3 regions of the Pseudarthrobacter sp. NPDC059871 genome follow, and region 3 is predicted to be linked to each of the others. Evidence: predicted binding sites of a transcription regulator. Region 3 holds the regulator's gene; each other region holds the start of a gene.
What was found. Region 3 encodes LexA, which represses DNA repair genes until DNA is damaged. Its sites were predicted from a motif close to TCGAACANNTGTTCGA; they were not measured.
Positions count from the first base shown of each region.

Region 1 (4,108 bases), on a different contig from region 3:
TCGCCCGCTGGGGCCTGGTTCCTTCCTGGGCCAAAGACCCCGGCATCGGGTCCAAAATGATCAATGCCCGCAGCGAGTCAGTGCTGGAGAAGCCGGCCTTCCGGAAGGCAATCAAGTCACGGCGCTGCGCCGTCCCCGCCGATGGCTACTACGAGTGGAAGCAAGGCCCCGGGAAGTCCAAGCAGCCGTACTATGTGCACCCCGGCGCAGGCAGGGGGCTGGCGTTCGCGGGCCTCTACGAATGGTGGCGCGATCCGTCGGTGCCGGCGGGGGAGCCCGGCCAGTGGCTGCTTTCCACGTCCATCCTGACGGCGGACACCCCGCCGCCGGGCTCCGAATCGACCGTGTTCGGGAAACTGACCGCACTCCATGACCGGGTGCCGCTGCCCATGGACAGGGACACCATGCAGGCCTGGCTTGATCCGCAGGCTGATGACGCCGCCGCCCTGGTGGATATGGTGCGGTCCGGGGTCAAGGATGTGGCCGCCGACTGGCACGTGGAGTCCGTGGGCAAAGAGGTGGGCAACGTCCGCAACAACGGTCCGGAGCTCATCCGGCCCGTGGAGGCTCTCTTCTAGCAGCCCGGACCGCCGGAACCGGAACTCAGACGGTGACCGTCCCGTCGTCGTCCACTGCCCAGGTGGGGTTGTACGCAACTTCCCAGCGGAAACCGTCCGGATCGGAAAAGTACCCCGTGTAGCCGCCCCACGGCTGGGTGACCGGTTCGCCGGTAACTGCAGCCCCGGCGGCCTTCGCCTCGTCCAGGACCCGGTCCACCTCATCGGCGGCATGGACGTTATGGCTCAAGGTGATGCAGGGGACCGGCCCGGGAGCGTCAACCCCGGCCTCGGCGTGCATCTGGCCCGCATCCCACAGGGAAAGCACCAGCCCGTGGTTGGCCTGGATGAAAACGACTTCGCCGGGGACCTCCCGGTGCACGGGCCACCCGAGACCGTCCACATAGAAGGCCCGGGAGGCCGGAACACTGCGGACACCTAGCGAGATGAAGTCGACTCTGGGTTGCATGCTTCGATACTGTCAGAAGATGGCAACAATTCAAGGAAACGACCGGGATGCACTGGCCGACAAGGAACAGCTCGCCGCAGTCCGAATTGCCGTGGATGAGGTGGACGACCAAATCGTCACCCTCATAGCGCGCCGCGAACGCCTGATCAGGATCGCCGGCACCCTCAAGGGTGACGACGCCGAAGTCCGTGCCCCTGACCGCGTGGAGAAAATCATCCAGCATGTCCGCTCGGCAGCCGAGAAGAAGGACATCGACCCGGACATCGTGGAAGCGACGTACCGGGCCATGATCTCCGGATTCATCGAACTGGAGCTCCGGGTCCACCACGAAGACAACGGCTGACCCGCCAGGGCCACCCCTCATTGCCCTGCAGCTGCAACGCTGCGGGGAGCCCTAGAGGTTTTCGTCCACCTTCACGCCGGACTGGAACTGCCGCCCGTCAGCCTCGCTGAAGCCTGTCATCACATGGCCCTTGCCGAGGCCATTGATTGCTGCCATGGGGAAGTTCCCTGTAATGGTGCTGCCTGAATGGCTCACGCCGCCCAGGTCATAGTTCTCCTCACAGTTCTGTTCGTGGTTAAACGAAAAGAAGGCTATGGCCTCCCCGTTCATGAATTCAATGCCCAGCCGCCGCTGGGATGAGTAGTCCGGACTCGCCGCCACAAGACCCACCACATAGGCGCCGGAACCGGGGATGTTGCCGTCTATATCGAACGTGGCCACCAGTGTGGAGTCCTGTGCCTTGATGCTGACTTGTTTGAGGAGTGCGTCAGAGGTGCTCATGCACCCATCCTGCTCCCTGCAGAACTGTCAGTCCACCCCCTGAACCACGATTCTATGCATTGGGTGGAGCCGGGCGTAGACTGGAGTTATTCGAACACATATTCGAATCTTTTCCCCAGTTTGCAGTACCAGCCAGTCCCGGAGGCGCCATGGGCATGTTCAGCGAATCAGTTGATGTTGCCTGCACTCCGGACGGCCTTCCCCAGAGCCTTGTATGGGCGGGGCGTACCTATGACATCTGCGCCGAGCCCCTCCGATGGTTCGAACGCAGGCAATGGTGGGCTGAGGAAAGCAGGGTACCGCTGGGAAGCGGACCCGGGATGGTGGACCACGAAATCTGGCGGATCCAGGTCCTGCCCCAGGCTTTGCCGGGTCACCGGCCCGGCAGCGAAAGCCAACCCATGGAACCACTCACTCTCGACCTCACCCGGCACATCGGCAGCGGCAGGTGGCGGCTGCTGCGCATCCACGACGCCCTTCGACCCAGAACAGCATGAGTTTCACGCACCTGCATGTCTCCACCGCCTTCAGCGCACACTATGGAGTCTCCTGGCCGGAGGAATTGGCCCAGGCCGCCGCTGACGACGGCGCCTCCGCGCTGGCCTGCACGGACCGCGACGGGCTATACGGCACCATTAAGCACCTCAAGGCCTGCATGGCCGCGGGGATAGACCCCATCGTAGGGGTGGACCTTGCAGTGCTGGACGACGACGGCGATCGCCGCACCGAGATCGCTGGACGGGTTGTGGTGCTAGCCAAGGGGCACAACAACGGTGCCGGCTACCGGGCGCTGTGCCGGCTCATCTCAGATGCCCACGCCAGGACGTCAGGCAAGGCGGGGGGTACGGTGCCCGTCGCCGTTACCCGGGCAGAGCTGGCCTCAAGGACCCTCGACCCCCAAACACTCAAACCAGTCCTGGTGGTCCTCATTGGGCCGGACTCCGACGTTGGGCGTGCCATGGGCGGTAGGCGGTACCTGCGTCCGCGCACCCTGTTCAAGCAATGGCTCGATGCCATGCCCACAGGGACAGTGGTGGCAGAGATTGTTTCCCAGCTCAGCGCTCCCGGGTCACCCCTGAGCACCGCCCACGCAGTAAGGATGCTCCGGCTCGCCGAAGAACACCGTGTTCCTGCGGTCCTCACCAATGCGGTCAGGTACTGCGGAGCGGACGGAGCGCCCACAGCTGACGTCCTCGACTCCGCACGCACGCTCAAATCCCTCCCCGAACTGGCCGGCGAACCCCTCCTGCAGCCCACCGGCCAGGGATGGCTGAAAACCTCAGGCCACATGCGCCGGCTTGCCCAGGAAGTCATTTCCGCGGCAGGCTACGGCGCCGCAGACCTCACTCAGCTCCTTGCGCAGACTGAGGCGCTCGCCGATGCCTGCCGGATCGATCCTGCCAGTGACATGGGGTGGAAGCAGCCGGTAGTTCCGGAAGCGTCCATCATCGGGATCGACCAGGACCCCGCCCAGGAACTGGTCCAGCGGTGCCATGCCGGAATCTCCAAGCGCTTCCCGGGGATTTCCGGTACAGCTGAGCAAACCATGCTCACCAGGCTTGAGCACGAGCTGAGGATCATCCGCAACCTCAACTTCTCCTCCTACTTCCTGACGGTGGCTGAAGTCTCCCGGATGATCCAGGACATGGGAGTCCGCGCCGCAGCCAGGGGCTCGGGGGCATCCAGCCTGGTCAACTACCTGATTGACGTCAGCCAGGTAAATCCGCTGCAGCATGACCTGATCTTTGAGCGCTTCCTGTCCCAGGACAGGGCCACCCTGCCGGACATCGACATCGACGTTGAAAGCGCCGAACGCCACAACGTCTACCGCAAAATCTTTGAACGGTTCGGAGCTGAGCGGGTCACGCTGATGAGCATGCAGAACGGATACCGGGCCAGGGGAGCAGTACGCGACGCCGGCCTGGCCCTGGGCATGGACGGCGACGAGGTGGGGGAGATCGCCAAGCAGCTGTGGCGCTTCTCCGCAGGGAAATTCCGGGAAGCGCTCCAGGAAAAACCTGAACTGCGCGAATTCGCCGGCCGTGTGGAACAACGGGACACAGACGGCAACCAGCAACTGGATCTCCTGGTGGACCTGACCGAGCGCCTTGACCGGCTGCCCCGCCATATCTCCATGCACCCCTGCGGAGTGATCCTGGGTGACGCCACCCTGCTGGACCGCACCCCAATCCAGCCCAGCGGGTTGGGGCTGCCCATGAGCCAGTTCGACAAACATGACATGGATCCCATGGGAATGCTGAAACTCGATGTCCTCGGCGTCAGGATGCAGAGCGCCAT
Region 1 is NZ_JBHWJV010000007.1:190,901-195,008, reverse strand. Features, by position in the region: gene ACFV4R_RS11590 (SOS response-associated peptidase) at 1-578, shown strand, start outside; gene ACFV4R_RS11585 (VOC family protein) at 604-1,026, opposite strand; gene ACFV4R_RS11580 (chorismate mutase) at 1,046-1,369, shown strand; gene ACFV4R_RS11575 (hypothetical protein) at 1,421-1,810, opposite strand; gene ACFV4R_RS11570 (DUF6504 family protein) at 1,960-2,307, shown strand; gene ACFV4R_RS11565 (DNA polymerase III subunit alpha) at 2,304-4,108, shown strand, end outside.
Region 1: ACFV4R_RS11570 (DUF6504 family protein) is a predicted target of LexA. The motif match lies at 1,901-1,916, and genes of this name have one in related genera.

Region 2 (4,108 bases), on a different contig from region 3:
AACACCCTGATCGCTTTGTCCGACCTTGCCAAGGAAGAGCCGGACACTACCATCCTCTGGGCCGTCCGCGGGGCCTCCGCCGAGAAGGTCTACGGCGGCGGCGAGGCCGACGGGCTGCCCGCCCGGGGCCAGCTGGGCGGCCGGCTCCGGCGCCTGGTCGAGGCCGGCAAAATCGAACTGCACACCGGGTTCGGCGTAGCCTCCCTCAAACCCTTGGACTCCGGCGTGAGCGTCGGTGCCGTGGATGGCCGCACCTTGGACACCGACATCGTGGTGCCATGCACCGGCTTCCGCCCTGACCTGGACATGCTGCGCGAACTCCGGCTCAACCTCGACCCCGCCGTCGAAGCACCCGTGGAACTCGGCCCGCTGATCGACCCGGAGTTCCACTCGTGCGGCACCGTCCCTCCGCACGGCGCCAGTCTCCTTGCCCACCCGGACAAGGACTTTTATATCGTGGGCATGAAGTCCTACGGCCGGGCACCCACCTTCCTGCTTGCCACCGGCTACGAACAGGTCCGCTCCGTCGTTGCCGCCCTGGCCGGGGATCGCGAAGCCGCCGACACGGTGCAGCTCGAACTCCCGGAAGCCGGCGTCTGCTCCACTGACGCCGGCAGCAGCTGCGACGTCCCCGCCACTGATGGAATGACGACGGCGGCAGGTGCCGTCACGCCGTCGTCCTCCCCTGCGGGCGGCTGCTGCGGCACACCCGAGCCTGTGCTGGTTGGCTTACCCACCGGGCTGGCCCATGGCCGCTCCGGCAGCAACTGACGCGAAAGGAACCGGCATCGAAGGCATGGTACGGATGCGCCTCGTCCGGGACGACATCAAGGCCCGCGTGCAGAAACTCCATGCGGAGCTTACCTGCGAGTAGCAGGCTGGCGGGCGGTTCTGCCGCACCGCTGGCTGGGCCGTGCTGGGGACTGCCGCCGGTCGGAGGGACCCGTGGCGACGATCGTGGCGGGTCTGCGTCTTAGGCGGCCTTGACCACCGGAAGTTCGTCCCAATGGGTGGTGTACCGCGGCGAGCGCATGTCCCGTTTCATGGTCCAGTCGAGGCCGGACTTGATGCCCGCATGTCCCAGCCCGATGGCCCCGCGGCCGAAGCGCCGGCTGACGTCCTCCAGCAGCGGGCCGATGCCGCGTTCTTCATGCGGGTTTTCGAACGGCTCCAGCGGTGGCTGGTTGCCGCTGGGCCGCAGGTCGGTCAGCATGATGCCCGCCTTGGCATATTTGAGGCCGTCCCTGATATGGGGGAGCAGGGCATGCGCTGCCCTGGTCAGCAGCAGCGGGTCCGCCGTCGGTATTGGCAGCGACACGCACACGGACGGGTAAGCCTGCTCCTGTTGGCGGAACGGTGACGTGGCGGCAAATGCGGTGAGTACTTTTGCCTGCAACCCGTGCTTGGATAGCCTCGCGCTCGCTTGCTGCCCGTAAATGCTCAGCACCTGCCGCAGGCCGTCGGTACTGGCGACCGGCGTGGCAAACGATCGCGAAAAAATGAGCTGGTCCCGGCCGATACGCTCCTCCTCCATGGGGATGCAGGGGGTGCCCCGCAACTCGAGGACGGTGCGCATCAGCACCACCGAAAACTTGTCCCGGATCATCACCGGATCGGCGCTGACCAGGTCCTGGACTGTGAAGATCCCCAGGACGTTGAGCCGCTTGGTCAGCCTTCCGGCGATGCCCCAGATCTCATCAACGGGCAGCCGGGCCAGGAGGCTGTCCCGGACATCGTGGGGTACCGCCTCCCACAAGCAGACCCCGCCAAAGGCCGGGTTGTTCTTGGCCCACTTGTTGCAGAGCTTGGCGAGCGTCTTGGTGGGTGCAATGCCCACGCACACCGGAACGCCCACGTGCCGGCGGACGGCGTCCTTGATGGTCCGTCCGAGGGGGAGTAACTGGCTGGCGTCCCCTTTAACCCCCAGGAAAGCTTCGTCGATGCTATAGACCTCCAGCCAGGCCGAGTACCTGCCGAGCAGCTCCATGACCCGGGCGCTGATGTCGCCGTAGAGTTCGTAGTTGCTGGATTTCGCCACGAGGCCCCACTCCTTGGCCCGGGGCGCGAGCTTGAACCAGGGTTCGCCGGTGGTGATACCGAGTGCCTTCGCCTCGGGGGAGCGGGTGACGGCGCAGCCGTCGTTGTTGGACAGGACCACCAGTGGACGGCCCTCCAGCGAGGGGTCGAAGGCCCGTTCCGCTGAAGCGTAGAAACAGTTGACGTCCACGTGGGCGATCTGCGGCATGTGGCGCATCAGCGCAGGTTTAGCCACGGTGAGCCTTAGACATGGTGCAGGCACCTGGTGGCGACACCCCAGATGGTCAGTTCGGACAGCGCCGACACCTTGATGTCCTGGTACCGGGGATTCTCCGCCTGCAGGACGATCCCGGCGGCAGTGATGCGCAAGCGTTTGACGGTGAGTTCGCCGTCCAGCACGGCAATTACCACCGAGCCATCCTTGGGTTCCAGGGCCCTGTTGACGATCAGTTCATCGCCGTCGCTGATGCCGGCACCCTCCATGGAGTTGCCGGTGACCCGGACAACAAAGGTGCTGGTGATGTCCTTGATCAGGTGCGCGTTCAGGTCGATCCGCCCGTCGAAGTAGTCCTGTGCCGGCGATGGAAAGCCGGCAGCGACTGCCACGGGGGAGATCAATACCGAGAACAGCGACGCGCCTGCATCTATCACGCGAGGCCCGACAATAACGCCCACAACACACCCTTATTCGAAAATATGTTCGATAAGTTCAGTGTAGCGCCGGACGCCGACAATGCGCCCGCGGCATTGGGTGAATGCCGCGGGTGCTACCGTCCGGCCGGTATTGCGTCAGCTGTCTACTTCGGGCAGCTCAGGTCCGGGTTGAACGCCGCAAACATGCCGTCCGGGTTGTCCCGCCAGACCCACGCATGGAGTGCGAAGGAACCCGGGAACGGGCCGTCTTCGAACTTCAGCCCGGCAATCGAGGGCCGGTTCTTCGCGGTCGAAATGAACTCGGCAGCCACCAGCCGGTACCGCCCGTTCCGGTCCGGCATGTAGACGAGGACCTCGGGCTTGCGGGCCTGGGTCTTGTCATCGATCAGCTCCTGCTTGGCGTAGTGGAATCCCATCGCCCCCACGCCCTTCATATCGATGCATTCGGTGATCTTCTTGTAGCCGTCCGCCTCGGCATTCTCCAGCCAGCGGTAGTCGTCCGTGACGTGGCGCAGTACCCTGACCAGCCGGCGCTGGTCGTCATTGTTCCGCCAGTCATCACCCTTGTCGGACCCTCCGTGCCCGGATCCGCCGTGTGCCACGGCAGTCCCCGGTGCGAGCCCCAGCGCAAGCACTGCCGCGGCTACGGAAAGTACCCCATTTTTTGTGCGGTTCATCGTTGATCCTCTGCCCCTCTGAGACCTGTGTTTTCCTCAGGGATGCGCAGCGCGGGAACGGGATGTCCCGCCTTCGCCAGATGCCGGCAGATTTCCCGGGAGTGCCGGTGACGGTGCCGCCCCAAGGCCGAGCGCCATCGTGTTGGGCGGCGTTTCCAGTATGCTCCTGCCGCAAAACGCGGCGCTACGCTACGCGCCGGTAGTAGGGGAACCCCCGGGCCATCCCGGCGAAGCCCGCAAACGCAGGTGCCATCCGGCAATCCACGTAGACTGGCAGCATGCGGTTGGTGGCAAGCGATATTGACGGAACGATCCTCGGGCACGACGGGAAAATCAGCCCCCGCACCATCCGCGCCTTCCACGCCTGCCGCACCGCCGGCGTCGAGCTTGTCTTCGTCACCGGCCGGCCGCCGCGCTGGCTGCACCCGCTCGAGGAACAGCTGGGCCACACCGGCCGCGTCATCTGCTCCAACGGCGCCGTGGTCTGGGACCTGGAAGCCGACCGTCTGGTGTCCGCCCGCACCCTGGCCATCGACGCCGTCCTGGAAATCCGCCGCATCATCAAGGACCTCCGCCCCGCTGCGCTGTTCGCCGCCGAAACCCTCACCGGTTTCCACCTCGAACCGGGCTTCATCGAGAACGAATCGAGCGAACTGCTCGCCCAGTTCACCCCGGCGCCGCTCCGCGAAACGCTCACCGCGGAAGACGCCGTGGTGAAGTTCCTCGCCATCGTCCGCGAC
Region 2 is NZ_JBHWJV010000002.1:150,871-154,978, forward strand. Features, by position in the region: gene ACFV4R_RS03430 (FAD-dependent oxidoreductase) at 1-771, shown strand, start outside; partial or broken gene ACFV4R_RS03435 (low molecular weight phosphatase family protein) at 785-874, shown strand; gene ACFV4R_RS03440 (Y-family DNA polymerase) at 974-2,254, opposite strand; gene ACFV4R_RS03445 (LexA family protein) at 2,281-2,712, opposite strand; gene ACFV4R_RS03450 (hypothetical protein) at 2,835-3,368, opposite strand; gene ACFV4R_RS03455 (HAD family hydrolase) at 3,647-4,108, shown strand, end outside.
Region 2: ACFV4R_RS03445 (LexA family protein) is a predicted target of LexA. The motif match lies at 2,726-2,741, and genes of this name have one in related genera.

Region 3 (4,108 bases):
GACGCAGCCGGCTTGAGGCCCATGCGGGTCAGCTCGGACACGATGCGGTCGCGCTGCTTCTTGATGTCCTCGACGTCAGCCATGAGGGCTTCGCGGTGCTGGAGGGCCGCCAGGGCGGTTGCCTGGGTGATGGCCGACAGGTGGTACGGGAGCCGGACCAGGCGCAGGGCATCGGTTACTTCCGGGGCGGCTGCCATGTATCCGAGCCGGGCGCCGGCAAGCGCGAATGCCTTGCTCATGGTGCGGGAAACGATCAGCCGCTCCCGCCCGGGCAGCAGCGTCAGGGCGCTGGGCGTGCCGTCGTGGGCAAACTCGTGGTAGGCCTCATCCACGATCACGATGGCCTGGCTTTCGGCGCCGGCTTCGTAGACCGCTTCCACCACGTCCAGGCCGAGGCCGGTGCCGGTGGGGTTGTTCGGTGAGCACAGGAAGACGATGTTGGGCTTCAGTTCGCGGACCTGGCGGGCGGCCGATTCGGCGCTGAGGCCGTACCCGTCCTCACGCTCGCCCTTGATGTATCCGGTGTCCGTGCCGCTGGCCAACAGGGGGTACATGGAGTACGTGGGCGGGAAGCCCAGCGCCGTGCGGCCCGGACCGCCGAATGCCTGAAGGATCTGCTGGAGCACTTCGTTGGAGCCGTTTGCTGCCCACACGTTGGCCTCGTCCAGGCCGTGGCCCAGGTACTCGGCGAGGGCCTTGCGGAGCTCAGTGAATTCCCGGTCCGGGTAGCGGTTTAGGCCGGCGGCTGCCGCCGCGACGGCCGCCGTGATGGCGGCTGTGACGTCGGCCGGGACACCATGGGTGTTCTCGTTGACGTTGAGGAGGATGGGGACATCCAGCTGCGGGGCACCGTAGGGCGTGAGGCCCCGGAGGTTGCTGCGGAGGGGAAGCCGGTTCAGGCGTTCAAGCTGGTCATTCACCTGAACAGTTTAGTGGGAGGTGCGGTCGCTCGAAAATGTGACGGCCCGCGCCCGCCCATGCAGGGTCTGCTCCGGGCGGCACACCCGCTGTTCCGGTGCTTCGATTCAGCCGGGGAGACGTGCCGCGCACAATGCTTAGCGCGTGGGGATGTACAGCTGCTGTCCTGGGAGAATCTTCCCGGCGGACAGGTTGTTGAGCTGCACGATATCTGCCACGACGTCCCTGGCGTCCCGCTCCGGCGCGAGGTGGGAGGCGATCCCCCACAGGGACTCACCCGGCTGCACGGTGACCGTGACGGTGGGGGTCACGGTGAGGTCCGCTGCGGAGTCGGAGGCCTTGGCCGGGGAGTTGAAGAAGCCGGCAAGTGACAGCAGGAGCGCCGCCAGCAGCACCAGGGGAATCCCGATCAGGACCACCTTGCCCCGCCGCGTGAGGCGCAGTGGTGGCAGCGGCGCCTGGCCGCGGCGTCCACTGGCAGAGTTCCGCTGGACCGGCACCTGGCCTTCCCGCGCCGCCTGCTGAGCCCGGGCACCGTTGCCGTGAACGTCGAAACCGTGTGACCTGAAAGCGGATGTAGCTGACATGACCTTAGCCCTCCTGGACCGTACTGCGTCTGTTGGTGTTGCCTGCTGGTGCCGCCCCATGGTGCTGCCTGACCGGCTCCGTGTTCGAACGGCTACTGGCGCGGTTAGAACACATATTCGAATACTGCTTGATTCAGTTTTAGCACCTATGGACGAACAATGTCGAGACTCGCTAGAACAAATGTTTGAAAAAGCTATGTGGCTGACCTACGTTTGGAGGCAGGAACATCCACTCCTGAAGTTGATCAGCAGGGTCTGACATTGACGGCGGGAACACTAAGTCCGGTGCAGTTGAACGCCCGGTGGCAACCGAAAGGCAACGGCGAACATGGCAGCAGCAGCCACGGGGGGCAGGGCGACCTCGCAGCCGAAAAGGACAGCCAAGGGCTTGACGCCGCGGCAGAAGAAAATCCTCGAAACCATCCAGCGTTCGGTCAACGTCAACGGCTACCCGCCGTCCATGCGCGAGATCGGTGACACCGTAGGGCTGGCCAGCCTCTCGAGCGTCACCCACCAGCTCTCGCAGCTGGAAAAGCTGGGCTACCTGCGGCGTGATCCGAAGCGGCCCCGGGCCATGGAAGTCCTGATGCCGCTGACCCTCGACGGCGGGACGGCCGGCAAGGGAGGCAGGCAGGCAGCGGAACCCGCGGCTGCAGCCTCCACGGGCATCACGGCGTCCGTCACGGAGTTGCCCACCGCGCTGGACACGGCCATGGTGCCCCTCGTCGGCCGCATCGCCGCCGGCGGCCCCATCCTCGCGGACCAGGTGGTGGAAGACGTTATGCCGCTCCCGCGCCAGCTGGTCGGCCAGGGCGAACTGTTCATGCTGAAGGTGGCCGGTGATTCCATGGTGGACGCCGCTATCTGCGACGGTGACTGGGTGGTGGTCCGGCGCCAGGCCGATGCCGCGAACGGCGACATTGTTGCAGCGCTCCTGGACGACGAAGCCACGGTCAAGACGTTCCGCCAGCGGGACGGCCACACGTGGCTGCTGCCCCAGAACACGCAGTACGAACCGATCCTTGGCGACCATGCCACCATCATGGGCAAGGTGGTTTCGGTCCTCCGCTCGCTGTAGCGGGGCCGCCGGTCAACAGCTGGCCGCAGGAGTCCAGCCGATAAGGAAGGCGCCGTTCCGGGGAACGGCGCCTTCCTTATCGGCATTCCAGGGGGTGCCTAAAGCGTTTCCCCGGCCAGCCTCTCCAAGGCCGCGATCGCCGTCGTGCGGTCCGTGGTGGCCCAGAAGGGCGGCAGGGCGCCGCGCAGGAACCCGGCGTAGCGTTCCGTGGCCAGCCGGGAATCGAGGACCGCCACTACGCCTTTGTCGCCGGTGGAGCGGATCAGCCTGCCGGCGCCCTGGGCCAGCCGGATGGCGGCATGCGTGGCTGAGACGGACATGAAGCCGTTGCCGCCGGCCTGTGCCACGGCCCGGGAGCGGGCGGTCATGAGGGGGTCGTCCGGGCGGGGGAAGGGGATCCGGTCGATGACCACCAGGCGGCAGGAAACCCCTGGGACGTCGACGCCCTGCCAGAGCGACATGGTGCCGAACAGGCACGTATCCGGTTCGTCGGCGAACTGCTTGACGAGGGCCGTCATGGTGGAGTCGCCCTGGCACAGGACCGTCATGCCCAGCTTGGGCCGGAGGGCTTCGGCTGCCTCTTCGGCCGCCCGCCGTGAGGAGAACAGGCACAGCGCCCCGCCGTTCGAGGCGCGGATCAGTGCCTCCAGCTCTGCAAGTGATTCCGGCGACGCACCCCGGCCCGGCTTGGGCAGGTGCCCGGCCACGTACAGGATGCCCTGCTTGGGATAGTCGAACGGCGAGCCGACGTCGATCCCGGTCCAGGCCGGCGCCCCTTCGCCCACCAGGCCCAATCCCCCGGCTGCGGGCTCGAAGGCAGAACCGATGGCCAGGGTTGCGGACGTCAGGACCACTGTATGCCCGGCGAAGAGCCCCTCACGAAGCCTCCCGGCCACGGACAGCGGCGCGATGTTGACCAGCGCAGGGGCGTTGTCGTCAGGTTGTGAGTAGCCCTGGCCGGGGTCGAAGGTTCCGGCGCGCGAAATCCATACGACCTCGCGGTTCTCCCTTGCCGCCAAAAGCCGTTCGGACAGTTCGAGGATGAGCATCAGGCGTGAACGCGCAAGCTGCCTGCCGCCGTCGGCCGTGTTGCTGCTGTCTCCCTTGGAGTCGGACAGCGCCGCCCTGCAGGCCTCGCGCAGCTGGTCCACGCAGTCGAGCTGCTCATCGTTCAGTCCGTTGGGAAGCAGCCCGCTTGGCACGCCGGCAAGGGCCAACTCCAGGTTCGCCGCGGCAGCGTTGAGCGCGTCCACGGTGATCGCTGTGTGCTTGCGGGCGCCTGAGGCAGCGGCGTGGACCATGGCGACGGAGAGCTGGCCGGACACTGCACCGGTAACCCGGTCCTGCAGCTCGTGGGCCTCATCCACCACCACAACGTCGTACTCCGGCAGCACCGCGAGTCCCTCGAACGCGCTGACTGCGAGCATGGCATGGTTGGTCACCACGACGTCGGCCTCGGCAGCGTCCTGGCGGGCCAGCTCGCTGAAGCATTCCTCGGCCAGGGGGCACTTCTGGGAGCCCAGGC
Region 3 is NZ_JBHWJV010000013.1:116,591-120,698, reverse strand. Features, by position in the region: gene ACFV4R_RS17470 (histidinol-phosphate transaminase) at 1-920, opposite strand, end outside; gene ACFV4R_RS17465 (LysM peptidoglycan-binding domain-containing protein) at 1,056-1,505, opposite strand; gene lexA (transcriptional repressor LexA) at 1,834-2,583, shown strand; gene ACFV4R_RS17455 (ATP-dependent DNA helicase) at 2,682-4,108, opposite strand, start outside.